DNA from 3 places in the Streptomyces sp. NPDC001108 genome. Region 1 is predicted to be linked to each of the others. Evidence: riboswitches for the same ligand, from Rfam matches in the RefSeq annotation. Region 1 holds a riboswitch; each other region holds the start of a gene.
What was found. A riboswitch is a leader RNA that binds a small molecule or an ion and turns the genes downstream of it on or off. The one in region 1 is predicted to bind cyclic di-AMP.
Positions count from the first base shown of each region.

Region 2: linked by a shared signal. The riboswitch ahead of ACWC97_RS29320 (M23 family metallopeptidase) and the one ahead of ACWC97_RS20055 (C40 family peptidase) in region 1 are both predicted to bind cyclic di-AMP.
Region 3: linked by a shared signal. The riboswitch ahead of ACWC97_RS11020 (M23 family metallopeptidase) and the one ahead of ACWC97_RS20055 (C40 family peptidase) in region 1 are both predicted to bind cyclic di-AMP.

Region 1 covers NZ_JBSFKL010000008.1:235,106-239,439, reverse strand. The annotation lists gene bioB (biotin synthase BioB) at 1-1,121, opposite strand, end outside; gene ACWC97_RS20060 (8-amino-7-oxononanoate synthase) at 1,263-2,405, shown strand; gene ACWC97_RS20055 (C40 family peptidase) at 2,597-3,070, opposite strand; cyclic di-AMP (ydaO/yuaA leader) riboswitch at 3,074-3,240, opposite strand; gene ACWC97_RS20050 (hypothetical protein) at 3,635-3,943, opposite strand; gene ACWC97_RS20045 (ATP-dependent Clp protease proteolytic subunit) at 3,951-4,334, opposite strand, start outside.
Region 2 covers NZ_JBSFKL010000017.1:112,627-116,960, reverse strand. The annotation lists gene ACWC97_RS29330 (PrsW family intramembrane metalloprotease) at 1-154, shown strand, start outside; gene ACWC97_RS29325 (aldo/keto reductase) at 188-1,132, opposite strand; gene ACWC97_RS29320 (M23 family metallopeptidase) at 1,387-2,535, opposite strand; cyclic di-AMP (ydaO/yuaA leader) riboswitch at 2,547-2,699, opposite strand; gene ACWC97_RS29315 (PP2C family protein-serine/threonine phosphatase) at 3,029-4,210, opposite strand.
Region 3 covers NZ_JBSFKL010000003.1:565,731-570,064, reverse strand. The annotation lists gene ACWC97_RS11030 (M16 family metallopeptidase) at 1-135, shown strand, start outside; gene ACWC97_RS11025 (M16 family metallopeptidase) at 159-1,541, shown strand; cyclic di-AMP (ydaO/yuaA leader) riboswitch at 1,807-1,972, shown strand; gene ACWC97_RS11020 (M23 family metallopeptidase) at 1,986-2,801, shown strand; gene ACWC97_RS11015 (GntR family transcriptional regulator) at 3,048-3,746, shown strand; gene ACWC97_RS11010 (HPr family phosphocarrier protein) at 3,958-4,239, opposite strand.

The DNA.
Region 1 (4,334 bases):
GCCACCAGATCGGTGCGGGCGGCCGGCACCTCGGTGGGGGCGGCCGGATCCGCCTCGGGCGTCCCCCCGCAGGGGGCGCATCCGCCGGCGTGCGAGCCGCATCCGCCGCCCTGCTCCGACCGGTGCGCGGGCAGCGTCGTCGTGCCCGCGCCCTCCACCTCGAAACCCGCGTCCGCGATCATGTCCAGATCCGTCTGGCCCGCCTGACCCTCGCTGGTCAGGTAGTCGCCCAGGAAGATCGAATTCACCAGGTGCAGGGCCAGCGGCTGCATCGAGCGCAGATGCACCTCGCGCCCGCCGGAGAGCCGCACCTCCACGTCCGGGCAGACGAACCGGACCATGGCCAGGATGCGCAGGCAGTGCTGCGGGGTGAGGTTCCACTCCTTGGCCAGCGGCGTCCCCTCGAACGGGATCAGGAAGTTCACCGGCACCGAGTCCGGGTCCAGCTCACGCAGCGAGAAGACGACGTCCACCAGATCGGCGTCGCTCTCTCCCATGCCCGCGATCAGCCCGGAACACGCCGAGAGCCCGGCGGACTGGGCCTGACGCACCGTCGCCACCCGGTCCGCGTAGGTGTGGGTGCTGGTGATGTCCCCGTACGTCGCCTCGGACGTGTTGAGGTTGTGGTTGTACGCGTCGGCGCCGGCCGACCGCAGCCGCTCGGCCTGGCCGTCGGAGAGCAGACCCAGGCAGGCGCACACCTCGACGCCCTCGTTCTGCTCCTTGATCGCCTCGATGGTCTCCGAGACCCGGTCGACGTCGCGGTCCGTGGGACCGCGGCCGCTCGCGACCAGGCACACCCGCTTGGCCCCGCCCGCCACTCCGGCCGCGGCGACCTTCGACGCCTCGTCCGGCTTCAGCCAGGTGTACTTGAGGATCCCGGCCTTGGAGCCGAGCCGCTGCGAGCAGTACGAGCAGTCCTCGGGGCACAGCCCCGACTTGAGGTTGACCAGGTAGTTGAGTTTCACGCGCCGCCCGAACCACTGGCGGCGCACCTTCCCGGCCGCGGCCACCACTTCGAGCAGATCGTCGTCCGAGGTCGCCAGCACGGCGAGGGCTTCTTCACGGGTCGGCAGCTCACGCCGCAGGCCCTTGTCCACCAGTGTGGTCAGGAGGTCCATGGCGAAGATCCTGTCCTACCGACGTCCCGCAGCCAAGGAGGAACCGGACAACAGTGCCTGTCGAGGGTGTGTGTATTGCCACACCATGACCGGCGGTTCCCACGGTTAGGGTCTGTGAGCTGCCTACAAAAGGGACCGCTCATGCCCTTCGACCCGTTCGGCTGGATCGACGCCGAGGCACGCCGTCGTGCCGATGCCGGACTCGTCCGTGTCCTCCGCCCCCGGGCCGCCGCCTCAGGGCTCCTGGACCTCGCGAGCAACGACTACCTGGGGCTGGCCAGACACCCCGACGTCACGGCGGCCGCGGCCGCCGCCGCACACGAATGGGGCGCGGGCGCGACCGGTTCACGGCTGGTCACCGGCTCCACCGCGCTCCACGCCGAACTCGAACGGGAACTGGCCGAGTTCTGCGGCTTCGAGGCGGCCCTGGTGCTGTCGTCCGGCTACGCGGCCAACCTCGCCGCCGTCACGGCGCTCACCGGACACGGCTCGCTGATCGTCTCCGACGCGGGCAACCATGCCTCGATCGTGGACGGCTGCCGGCTCTCCCGCGCCCGGACCGCCGTCGTCCCGCACGCCGACCCCGAGGCCGTACGCAAGGCCCTGCGGACACGGGACGGGCGGGCGCTCGCCGTCACGGACTCCGTCTTCTCGGTCGACGGCGACGCGGCCCCGCTGCCCGAACTGGCCGAGGTCTGCCGCGCGGAGGACGCCGCCCTGCTCATCGACGACGCACACGGCCTGGGCGTGCTCGGGCCCGGCGGCCGGGGTGCGCCGGCCGCCGCCTCGCTCGCGGGCACCGCCGGGACCGTCACCACCCTGACCCTCTCCAAGTCCCTGGGCAGCCAGGGCGGGGCCGTCCTCGGACCGGCCCGCGTCATCGAACACCTCGTCAACACGGGCCGGACGTTCATCTTCGACACCGGTCTCGCACCGGCCGCGGCGGGCGCCGCCCTGGCGAGCCTGCGGCTGCTGCGCCGCGAACCGGAACGGGCCGGCCGGGCCCGCGCCGTGGCCGCCACGCTCCACGAACGGCTGACCGGGGCCGGGCTGACCGCCGTACGCCCCGACGCGGCCGTGGTGTCGGTGCGCGCCCCCTCCGCGGACGCGGCGGTGCGCTGGGCGGCCGACTGCCGTGCCGCCGGGGTCGCCGTCGGCTGCTTCAGGCCCCCGTCGGTACCGGACGGGGTGTCCCGGCTCCGGCTGACCGCGCGCGCCGACCTGACCGAGGAGGAGATCGCCACCGCCGTGTCGACCGTCCTGCGCACCGCGCCCGCCGGCTGACCGCACTCGCCCCGTACGTGTCCGTCGGCCGGGGTGCGACGGACACGCCGCGCGGCCCGGTGAGGAACGCGCGGCCTCCCTCCCTTCCGTCGGGCCGGACGGGCCGGAGCCGATCAGGTAGGGGGCCGCGCCGGACGGTCCGGCGCCGAACGCGATACGCGGCCGCGACCGCGTGGCGGGCCGGCCGGGGCTCAGCCGACCCGGCCGTAGTAGACGCTCCTGCTCCAGATCTTCTCCAGCCTCACCACGGCGCCGGCCTTCGGGGAGTGCCAGATCCGGTTCTCCCCGGCGTAGATCCCGACGTGGTAGACGCTGCGGCCGGAGTGGAAGAAGACCAGGTCGCCCCGGCGCCGGTCCGAGGACCGGACGTGCTTGGCCCGGTTGTACTGCTGCTGGGCCGTGCGGGGGAGCGTCCTGCCCGCCTTCTTGAACGCGTAGAGCGTCAGGCCCGAGCAGTCGAAGCGGTGGGGGCCCGCGGCGCCCCAACGGTACGGTGAGCCCTTCTTCGACGCCGCGATGTCGAGCGCCTTCATCGATACGGTCGCGGCCTGGGCCTCCGTAGGGGCGCCCGGCGCGAACATGGTGCCGCCGACGGCGGCGAGAGTGAGGACCGAGGCCGTTCCGGCCCGGGCGAGCAAGGACGGGACATGAACCTGCGCAGACATGCGCAACCCTTCGTCAGCCGCCTGTGAAGGGTGACCTGTCGGGTTCGGGCCTGCGAAGTCGCCCGGCCGCGTGGTGCGGCTTCACCCCGAGGGCCGTCCGGTGTGCCCGGGCCGACCCGTTGTGCTCGGGTCCTCCACTCCTGCCGATCCACTTTCGTCGACCAGGCATCCGGACGGCGGCAGGACTCGGCGTCCACCCGGACCGCCCCGCCGCGGTGGCGGGGGCTTGTCGTCCCAGGGATCTTGACCCACGGGCCGGTGGATTTCCGAGCTGAAAAACGGATATGTGAGGCTCCTCACGGCTGATCCATTCGGGTGGACATCTGTCCTTCCGGACCGTCGCCGGACGATCGGACCGGCGCGGTACCAGCGGCGGAAGCGCCGGTTCCAGCCGTGGTCCACGCGAAACGCGCAAGTCGAGCGGTCTCTTGCGCAGGGGACTTCCTACGCCGAACGAGCGAGGAAATTCGATCACCGTGTCGGGTGTGTCGCCCCCCTGGGACGGGATGCGGGCCGTGGGCGGTGCGGTGGGCCGCGCCGCCCACGGCGGAGCGTACGCTCCGGTCAACCGGTGGGAGCCGGTGGCACGGTGACGCGCCCGGCGCGGCGCTCGCCGTCCAGGACGCGCAGCGCCCGGGCGAGTGTCGCGGCGTGGATGTGTGCCTCCCCGCGCTCGTGCATCAGCGTCAGGGCGTCCCGCAGTGCGACCGCGTGCGAGGCCAGCGCCTGTGCGGCGCGCAGGGCGCCGTAGGTGTCGCTGCCCCGGGCCGGGTTGATCCGCCCGACCTGGTCGACGACATCGAGGTAACGGTCGATGAACTCCCCCTCGGCCCTGGTCAGCGCGGGAAGCGGCCGGGGCTCCGGCGGTCGCATCGGGCGGTCACCGCGCGCCGTGCGGTGCGCGGACGGCGTTCCGGTTCTCCAGGACATGGTCCACCAGGCCGTACGCCCGGGCCCCGGCCGCGTCGAGGATCAGGTCGCGCTCGATGTCCTCGGCGATCCGCCCGGCGTCCTGCCCGGTGTGCCGGGCCAGCAGGTCGACGAGGAGCGCGTGCAGCCGTTCCATCTCCCGCGCCTCGATGGCCAGGTCGGACGGCTGACCCCGCATCGGCTCGGGAAGTTCGGGCTGGCGCACGAGCACCCGGGCGCCGGGCAGCGCGTGCCGACGGCCGGGCGTCCCGGCGGCGAGCAGTACGGAGGCGCAGGGGCCGGCCTGGCCGAGGCAGAAGGTCTCCACCTCGCAGTCCACGTACCGCATCGTGTC
Region 2 (4,334 bases), on a different contig from region 1:
CCAGAACGCGCAGCCGTTCCGGCCCGGCAGTCCGTACGCGTACCCGTACGCGCCGTACGCCCGGCCCGTCGCCTACCCGCAGCCGGCGCAGGCGCCCCACCCGGCGTACGGCCCGTATCCGTACCCAGCACCGCATCCGGCCCCGCGCCCGTAGGGGCGGCCGGGGCCGCGCGGCCCGCTCCTCGGATCAGGCGGACGCGTCGGTGAGCTCGGCCAGCTCCTGCTCGGTCAGCTCGAGGTCGGCGACGGCCACCAGCGCGGGCAGCTGCTCGACCGTACGGGCCGAGGCGATCGGCGCGGCCACGGTCGGTCGCGAGGCCAGCCAGGCCAGCGCGACGGTCGCGATCTGCGCGTCGTGCGCCTCGGCCACCTTGTCCAGCGCGGCCAGCACCTTCTGTCCCCGCTCCGAGTCGCGGTACTGCGCCACGCTCCCGCCCCGCGCGCTCTCCACCTCGGCGCCCGGACGGTACTTGCCGGTCAGGAAGCCCGAGGCGAGGGCGAAGTACGGGACGGCGGCCAGCCCGGCGTGGGCGGCGGTGTCCTGGAGCGCGCCCTCGTAGGTGTCGCGGGAGACCAGGTTGTAGTGCGGCTGGAGGGCGACGTAGCGGGCCAGGCCCTCGCGCTCGGAGAAGTCCAGCGAGGCCCGGAGCCGCTCGGGGCTGATGTTGGAGGCGGCGATCTCCCGGACCTTGCCCTCCTTCACCAGCTCGTCCAGGGCGGTGATGATCTCCTCGACCGGCACGGACTCGTCGTCGAAGTGCGTGTAGTAGAGGTCGATGCGGTCGGTGCCGAGCCGGCGCAGCGACGCCTCGGCGGCGGCCTTGATGTTGGCCGGGGCGAGCCCCTTGTAGTCGGGGTGGGTGGAGACCTTGGTGGCGATGACGAGGTCGTCGCGGTCGGAGCGGGAGGCGAGCCACTTCCCGATGACCGTCTCCGACTCCCCGCCCTTGTTGCCCGGAACCCAGGCGGAGTAGCCGTCCGCGGTGTCGACGAAGTTGCCCCCGGCCGCGGTGTACGCGTCCAGCACGGCGAAGGACTGTGCCTCGTCGGCCGTCCAGCCGAACACGTTGCCACCGAGTGCGAGCGGGAAGACCTGGAGACCGGAGGAGCCCAGCGGGCGAAGAGAAGTCATGAGTGGATCAACGAACCCCGGCGGGCCCGCTATTCCGTTCGCGCCGGACCGTTCCCGTTCCCGTCCCCCGAACGGACGCCCGCGGACGGGGTCGGCAGCGGACGGGGTCGCCCGCGGACGGGGTCGGGAGCGGGAAAAGGACCGGCAGCCCTGACGTCGGGGGGAGAGCGTCGGGGCTGCCGGGGTTCATGGGCCGGACGGACCGGCCCCGGCACCGGAGGAACCGGCCCGGGGAGCGGTGCCCGGAGGACGGATCAGGGGTTGAGGCCCTTGCTCTGGAACCAGGCCATCGGGTCGATGCCCGAACCGTCGGGGGTGTGGACCTCCAGGTGGAGGTGGGGGCCGGTCACGTTGCCGGTCGCACCGACCCGGCCAATGGTCTCGCCGGTGGTGACCTTCTGGCCCACGCTGACACCGATCGACGACTGGTGGCAGAACCAGATCTCCGTACCGTCGTCCAGCTCCAGCACGGTGCGGTACCCGTACGAACCGGCCAGACCGGCCGACTTGATCGTGCCGCTGTGGACGGCCTTGATCGGGGTGCCGGTCGGGGCGGCGAAGTCGAGGCCGGTGTGGTGGCCGGAGGACCACATCGACCCGGCCTGGCCGTAGGTCGAGGTGATCGTGTACGAGAAGGTCGGGAGGGAGTAGCTGGCGGCGAGCTTGGCCAGCCGCAGGGCCTCCGCCTTCTTCTTGGCCTCTTCCTCCGCCTTCTTCTTCTCGGCGGCGACCTTGGCCTCGGCCGCGTCCTGCTGCTTCTTCGCCTCGGCGGCTGCCTTCTCGGCGGCGGCCTTCTCCTCGGCCGCCTTCGCCTCGGCGGCGGCCGCGTCCTGCTGCTGCTCGGCCTGCTGGAGAATGCGGGCGCGCAGCGCCTCACCGGCGTCCGTGGCACCCTGCTCGGCCTCGGCGGTGGTGATGCCGGCGGTGGTGAGCGGGGCGGTGACGGCCTGGTCCGCTCCGTCGGTCTCGGACCCGTCGGAGAACAGGGCGCCCACACCGGGCAGGGACTTGGCGTCCGGGAGGTTGTTCGTGATCGCGTCCGGCACCGAGATGGAGACCGGGGGCTTGCCCTGCGCGGTGGCCATGCCGCCCGCGCCGACCGCCGCTATCACGCCGACGCCCAGGACCGTGGAGCTGCGGGCGAGCCCCGTGCGCTGCTTGGCGACACGGTGCCGGCCGCGCACCGGGCGGACCGTCTCCTCCGTGGGGTTCCACTCGCTCCAGCCGCGCTCGGCCTCGCCGTCGCCGGCGTCGGAACGGAAGTCGGTGGTGAACTCAGCGGTGCGGTCGGCGTCGAGGCCGGTGCCGTAGCCGTAGTCGGCAACGCCGTAGCCGGTGCCGTAATCGCCGTGATCGCCCTGGAACCGTGAAGGGGCTTCTGGGGCAGGCTTGTTGGACGCCACGGGGGCGCACTCCTTTCCTTCCTTCTCGCCTACCGGGTTAGCTGACGGGTTCGGAGCAGGAAGGTCTCCTACGGGCACCTCCGTCTCTCACGAGACACAGGTGTCCGATTCACCCCATGGTGGTGGTTCCCCGGTTCCCTTGCGGAATTCGGCGCTCGCGCACGGCGCCGCCATTGATGACGGCTGGGACGACCGCGCTGCGTTATCGAACGTTAATAGACACTGGGGCCGCATTCCAAGCTGTTCCCACTGATCGTTCACGTCTTTGGCCTGGACTTTACTGGACATAGCCAGACCAACAGGCCCACTTGACCGCCACTCAGCGGCCGACTCAATTCTGACGTTGTGTCAAATGTTATGCGGAGCGGCGTCCTTCGATTACGCACGGTGGCATCGCCTCGCGGCGGTTCGACCCAGTCGCCCCGCGCCCGTCAAGTCCCGCCCCGCGCCCGTCCAGTCCCGTTCCCCGCCCGCTCGCCCCGGCCCCGCCCGTTCAACTCTGCTCCCCGCCCGTTCGATCCTGCTCCACGCCCACGATCCGCACGGTCCGGCGCCGGTCCGGCTGCCCCCGCGCGGGACGTACCACCGCGAGCAGCGCCATGTCGTCGGTCGTCTCGCCGCCGGTGTGCAGGCGTACGTCGTCGGTCAGCGCCGAGAGCAGCTCCTCCGGCCCCGGAAAGATCCGCCCGCGCAGCCGGGCCGCCGGGTCGTAGAAGACCCCCTCGGCGTTCCGCGCCTCGGAGAGGCCGTCCGTGTAGAGGAGCAGCGTCGTCCCGTCCGGCAGCTCCCATTCGTCCGTCCGCTCCGACCACGCCCCCAGCCCCATGCCGAGCGGCAGCGCGGGCACCGAGGGCCGCAGCACCTCCAGCGCCCCGTCCGGGTGGAGCAGGATCGGCTCGGGGTGCCCCCGGTTGACGACCCGCACCCGGGACAGCCCGGCCGGGATCTCGGCCAGTACGGCGGTGATGAAGCCTTCGAGCACGTCGAGCCCGCCCCGCCGTGCCTCCTCCCGGGACAACGCCCGCTCCAGTCGGCCCGCCACGTCCGCCAGCGAGGGCTCCTGCTCGGCCGCCTCGCGGAACGCCCCGATGACCACCGCGACCGTCTCCACGGCCCCGAGCCCCTTGCCGCGTACGTCCCCGACCACCATCCGCACCCCGTGCGGGGTGTCCGCCACGGCGAACAGGTCGCCGCCGACGTACTCGTCCGCCTGCGCCGCCTCGTACCGCGCCGCGACCTGGAGGCCCGCGATCCGGGCGGCCGGCTGGGGCACCACCGCGCGCATGGCCGTCTCGGCGATGAACCGCGCGGAGGCCAGTTGTTCGTTGCTCCGCCGCACCACTCCGTTGATCACGACCGCGAGGACCGAGACGGTGGCCAGGGTGAGCAGCTCGATCAGCGGCACGACCTCCGGCAACGTACTGCTGTAGAGGCGCAACAGGATGACCGCCAGCATCGAGGCGACGGCGGTCCGGATGGTGCTGGTCAGCGAGAAGAACGGGGCGGCGATCAGCGGCGCGGCCACGAAGAACGGAATGGCGGTGAAGGTCTGCGGGGTGAGGCCGTCGAAGAGCAGTCCGCCGAGGATCATCAGCGCGGGCAGCGTACGGACGAAACTCCGGCCGCGGGTGTCACCCCCGGCGGGCCGACCGCGCCCCTTCTCCCACTTCCACACCTGTGGTCTCCTGCCCGGTACACACGCGGCCGCGGACGGCGCCGCGCCCCGTCCCCCAGCCTCACCGGAGCGGGAACGGGCGGCGACTCCGCGTCGACCGAAGGAGGTACCCGCTCAGGCCCGG
Region 3 (4,334 bases), on a different contig from region 1:
GCGGAGGAGGTCCAGGCGGTCGCCAAGGCCCGGCTGCGCCCCGACAACAGGGCGGTGCTGGTCTACGAGCCGGTCGAGGCGGCCGAGTCCGCGGACAGCGACGACACCGACGCGCAGGAAGGAGCCGGCAAGTGACCGACGCGGCGACTGGAGTTTCGATGCAGTACCACCCGCAGCCGGCCCCGGGCGTCGCCCGCCCCTGGGCTTTCCCCGCGCCGGAGCGGGGCGCCCTGCCCAACGGTCTCACGGTGCTCCGCTGCCACCGCCCCGGCCAGCAGGTCGTCGCGGTCGAGATCTTCCTCGACGCCCCGCTGGAGGCCGAGCCCGAGGGGCTCGACGGCGTGGCCACGATCATGTCGCGGGCGCTGTCCGAGGGCACCGACAAGCGCACCGCGGAGGAGTTCGCGGCCGAGCTGGAGCGCTGCGGCGCCACGCTCGACGCGCACGCCGACCACCCCGGTGTCCGGGTCTCCCTGGAGGTCCCGGCCTCCCGGCTGGCCAAGGCGCTCGGGCTGGTCGCCGAGGCGCTGCGGGCGCCCGCCTTCGCCGACAGCGAGATCGAGCGGCTGGTGCGCAACCGGCTCGACGAGATCCCGCACGAGCAGGCCAACCCGGCCCGTCGCGCCGCCAAGCAGCTCTCCAAGGAGCTCTTCCCGGCCGAGGCGCGGATGTCGCGCCCGCGCCAGGGCACCGAGGAGACGGTGGAGCGGATCGACGCGGCGGCCGTCCGGGCCTTCTTCGACGCCCACGTCCGGCCGTCCACCGCGACCGCCGTGGTCGTCGGCGACCTGACCGGCATCGACCTGGACGCCCTGCTCGCCGACACCCTCGGCGACTGGTCGGGCGAGGCCGCCGCGCCCCGCCCGGTGCCGCCGATCACCGCCGACGACACCGGCCGGGTGGTGATCGTCGACCGTCCGGGCGCGGTCCAGACCCAGCTGCTGATCGGCCGGATCGGTGCCGACCGCCACGACAGCGTGTGGCCGGCCCAGGTCCTCGGCACCTACTGCCTCGGCGGCACGCTCACCTCCCGCCTCGACCGGGTGCTGCGCGAGGAGAAGGGCTACACGTACGGAGTGCGGGCCTTCGCCCAGGTGCTGCGCTCGACCGCTGCGGACTCCGCCTCGGGCGCCACCGGCGCCGCGATGCTGGCCATCAGCGGTTCGGTGGACACGGAATCCACCGAGCCGGCCCTCAAGGACCTGTGGACGGTCCTGCGGACCCTGGCCGCCGAGGGCCTCACCGACGAGGAGCGCGAGACGGCGGTGCAGAACCTGGTGGGTGTCGCGCCGCTGAAGTTCGAGATGGCGGCCTCCGTCGCGGGCACCCTCGCCGACCAGGTCGAGCAGCATCTGCCGGACGACTACCAGGCGCAGCTGTACGCCCGCCTCGCGGAGACCGGCACGGTCGAGGCGACCGCGGCGGTCGTCAACGCCTTCCCGGTCGACCGGCTGGTCACCGTCCTGGTCGGTGACGCGGCGCGGATCGAGGAGCCCGTCCGGGCCCTGGGCATCGGCGAGGTGTCGGTGGTCACCGGCTGACCCGCCGGCTTCTCGGCCCTTCCCGGCTCTTCCCTGCCACGGGACCGGTACGGGGCAGGGGAGAACCGGCGGACAGCAGGGCATGGGGGCGGATCCCGCAAGCAAGATGTGCGAGATTCGCCCCTTTTGTCCGTTCCGTGGGGAGGTTGCCCGTCTGCCCTGTGGGATGCGCTACAAAATGGCCTGTCCATTTGGTGGATGTAAGTGCCCCCGTTTAGCGTCGGCTCGACTGTTCGTCACTCGTATGCCGCATCAGGGGCGTACCGGACAGTCATCGCCGAGTCCCCGTCCGGCGCGAGCCCGGGGAGCCGGGGACCCATGTAGTCCCTGGGGTGAATCGGACGCCTGAGCCCCGAGAGGCCGAGGTGTCCGTAGGAGACCTTCCTGCTCCGAACCCGTCAGCTAACCCGGTAGGCGAGAAGGAAGGAAAGGACCAGCCACTTCATGGCGTTCACCCGTGCCACGGGGAAGCATCGTGCCCCGAGCCGACTGACGCGCAGGGGCGCGAAGGCCGTCGGCGTCGCGACCCTCGCCACCACCGGTGTCATCGGCGGTCTGGCCGCCCCGGCCGTCGCCGCGGAGTCGGAGTCCGCCGCTGTCGAGGACACCGGCCTCACCCAGGTCCTCACCATCGAGAAGACCCTTGCCGAGCGGATCGGCGCCCAGGCCGACGCGCAGGCGAGCCAGGCCGTCGCCACGGCGAAGGCCAAGGCCGAGGCGCACAAGAAGGCCGAGGCGCGCAAGAAGGCCGAAGCCAAGAAGAAGGCCGAGGCGAGGGCGGCGGCGGAGCGCGCCGCCGGGTCCCGCGCCGGTACGGCCCGCGTCGCCCGGTCCGCCGAGCGCACGGTGCCGGGAGCCTTCCGTCTCCCGGTCGCCGGTTCGTACGTCACCACCGGCTACAAGTCCGGCGGCTCGCTCTGGTCCTCCGGCAGCCACTCGGGCGTCGACTTCCACGCCGCCTCCGGCAGCTCCGTCGTCGCCGTCGGCGCCGGTACGGTCGTCGAGGCCGGCTGGGGCGGCGCGTACGGCAACAACATCGTGCTCCGGATGACGGACGGCACGTACACGCAGTACGGCCACCTTTCCTCGATCGGGGTGTCGGTCGGCCAGAGCGTCGCCGCCGGCCAGCAGATCGCCCTCTCCGGCTCCACCGGCAACTCCACCGGCCCGCACCTCCACTTCGAAGCCCGCACGACGCCTTCGTACGGCTCCGACCTGGACCCGGTCGCGTATCTGCGCGCCCACGGCGCCGCCCTCTGACGGACCATCCACCGAAGGCCCCGGACCGCGCGTCCGGGGCCTTCGGCATGCCTGCCGCACGGTGCGGGTGACCCCTCTCCCGCGCGACCGCTCCCCGACGTCACCGCTCTCCGATGCGACCGGTCCGCGGCCGGAAGATATTCATCGATTCCTGCCCGGCATCGGAAATGCCGCCGCATTGCAATAGAGTCACGGAACAGGTGTCGGGCGGCCGCGTTTCGCGGGCATTGAGGCGGAGGTTCGGGCATGCGCATTCCCGCGCATTCGGTAAGCACAGCGATTCGTGACGACATCGTCTCCGGAGTCTTCGCGCGCGGCAGCCGGCTCACGGAGGAGGTGCTGGCCCGCCGGTACGGGGTGTCCCGCGTCCCGGTCCGCGAAGCGCTGCGCACCCTGGAGTCCGAGGGCTTCGTGGTCTCCCGCAGGCACGCGGGCGCCTGCGTCGCCGAGCCCACCGACCTGGAGGCGGCCGACCTGCTGGAGGTCCGGAACATGCTGGAGCCGCTGGGCGCCGCCCGCGCGGCGCGCCGTCGCACCGAGGCCCACCTCAAGGTGTTGCGCGGCCTCGTCCGCCTCGGCCATGACCGGGCGCTGCGCGGCGAGGGCGAGGACCTGCGCCCACTGGGCGGCTGGTTCCACGAGACACTGGCGCAGGCGTCCGGCAGCCCCGGTCTGATCGCCCTGCTCGGCCAGTTGCGGCACAAGATCGCCTGGATGTACGTGGTCGAGCCGCCGGACCGGCCGGTGGACTTCTGGGCCGAGCGCGGGGCCATCGTGGACGCGGTGGCGCGCGGCGACGCGGACCGGGCCAGGGCGCTGGCGGCCCATCACGCGGAGCGGACCGCCGCCGCGCACCGGCTGCGGCCCCGCCCGCCCGGCCCGCGCCCGGGAAACCCGGTGAGGGGGCCGCAACATCCCGTAAACAGTGCGGGTGTCCGCACTTAACAAACGCACCGTAGAAAGAGAGGTGCTCCGGTCCGGCCGGGATATTTCCCCGGCGCGCGGGGAGGGATTTTCCCGTGTTCGAAGGTGGAATTCATCCGCTGGTGGAAGGGGGGAATCCCCGCTGCCCCTTTCCTTTCCGGCGGAATTAGTCGGGGCATGAAAAAGCCGCGGCTCCGGTTCACGGTGCCGCGGCTCTCTCGGGGAGGGTGCCTCAGACGGTCTCCGGGAGCTCCTCGAGTCCCTCTGCGACCAGCTTCGCCAGACGGTCCAGAGCGGCCTCGGAGTCGTCCGCCTCGGAAGCGAGCACGATCTCCTCGCCGCCCTGCGCGCCGAGTCCGAGCACCGCGAGCATGGACGCGGCGTTCACCGGGGAACCGTCGGCCTTGGCGATCGTCACGGGGACGCCGGAGGCCGTGGCGGCACGGACGAAGATGGAAGCGGGGCGGGCGTGCAGGCCCTCGGCCCAACCGACGTTGACGCGGCGCTCAGCCATGGTTCTGCCCTTCAGGAATCACTAGTTGTCTAGACCATTCTCGCACGTGGTGCGCGGTGCTCCGGCCGAGCCCCGGGACCCCCGACGACGTGCGC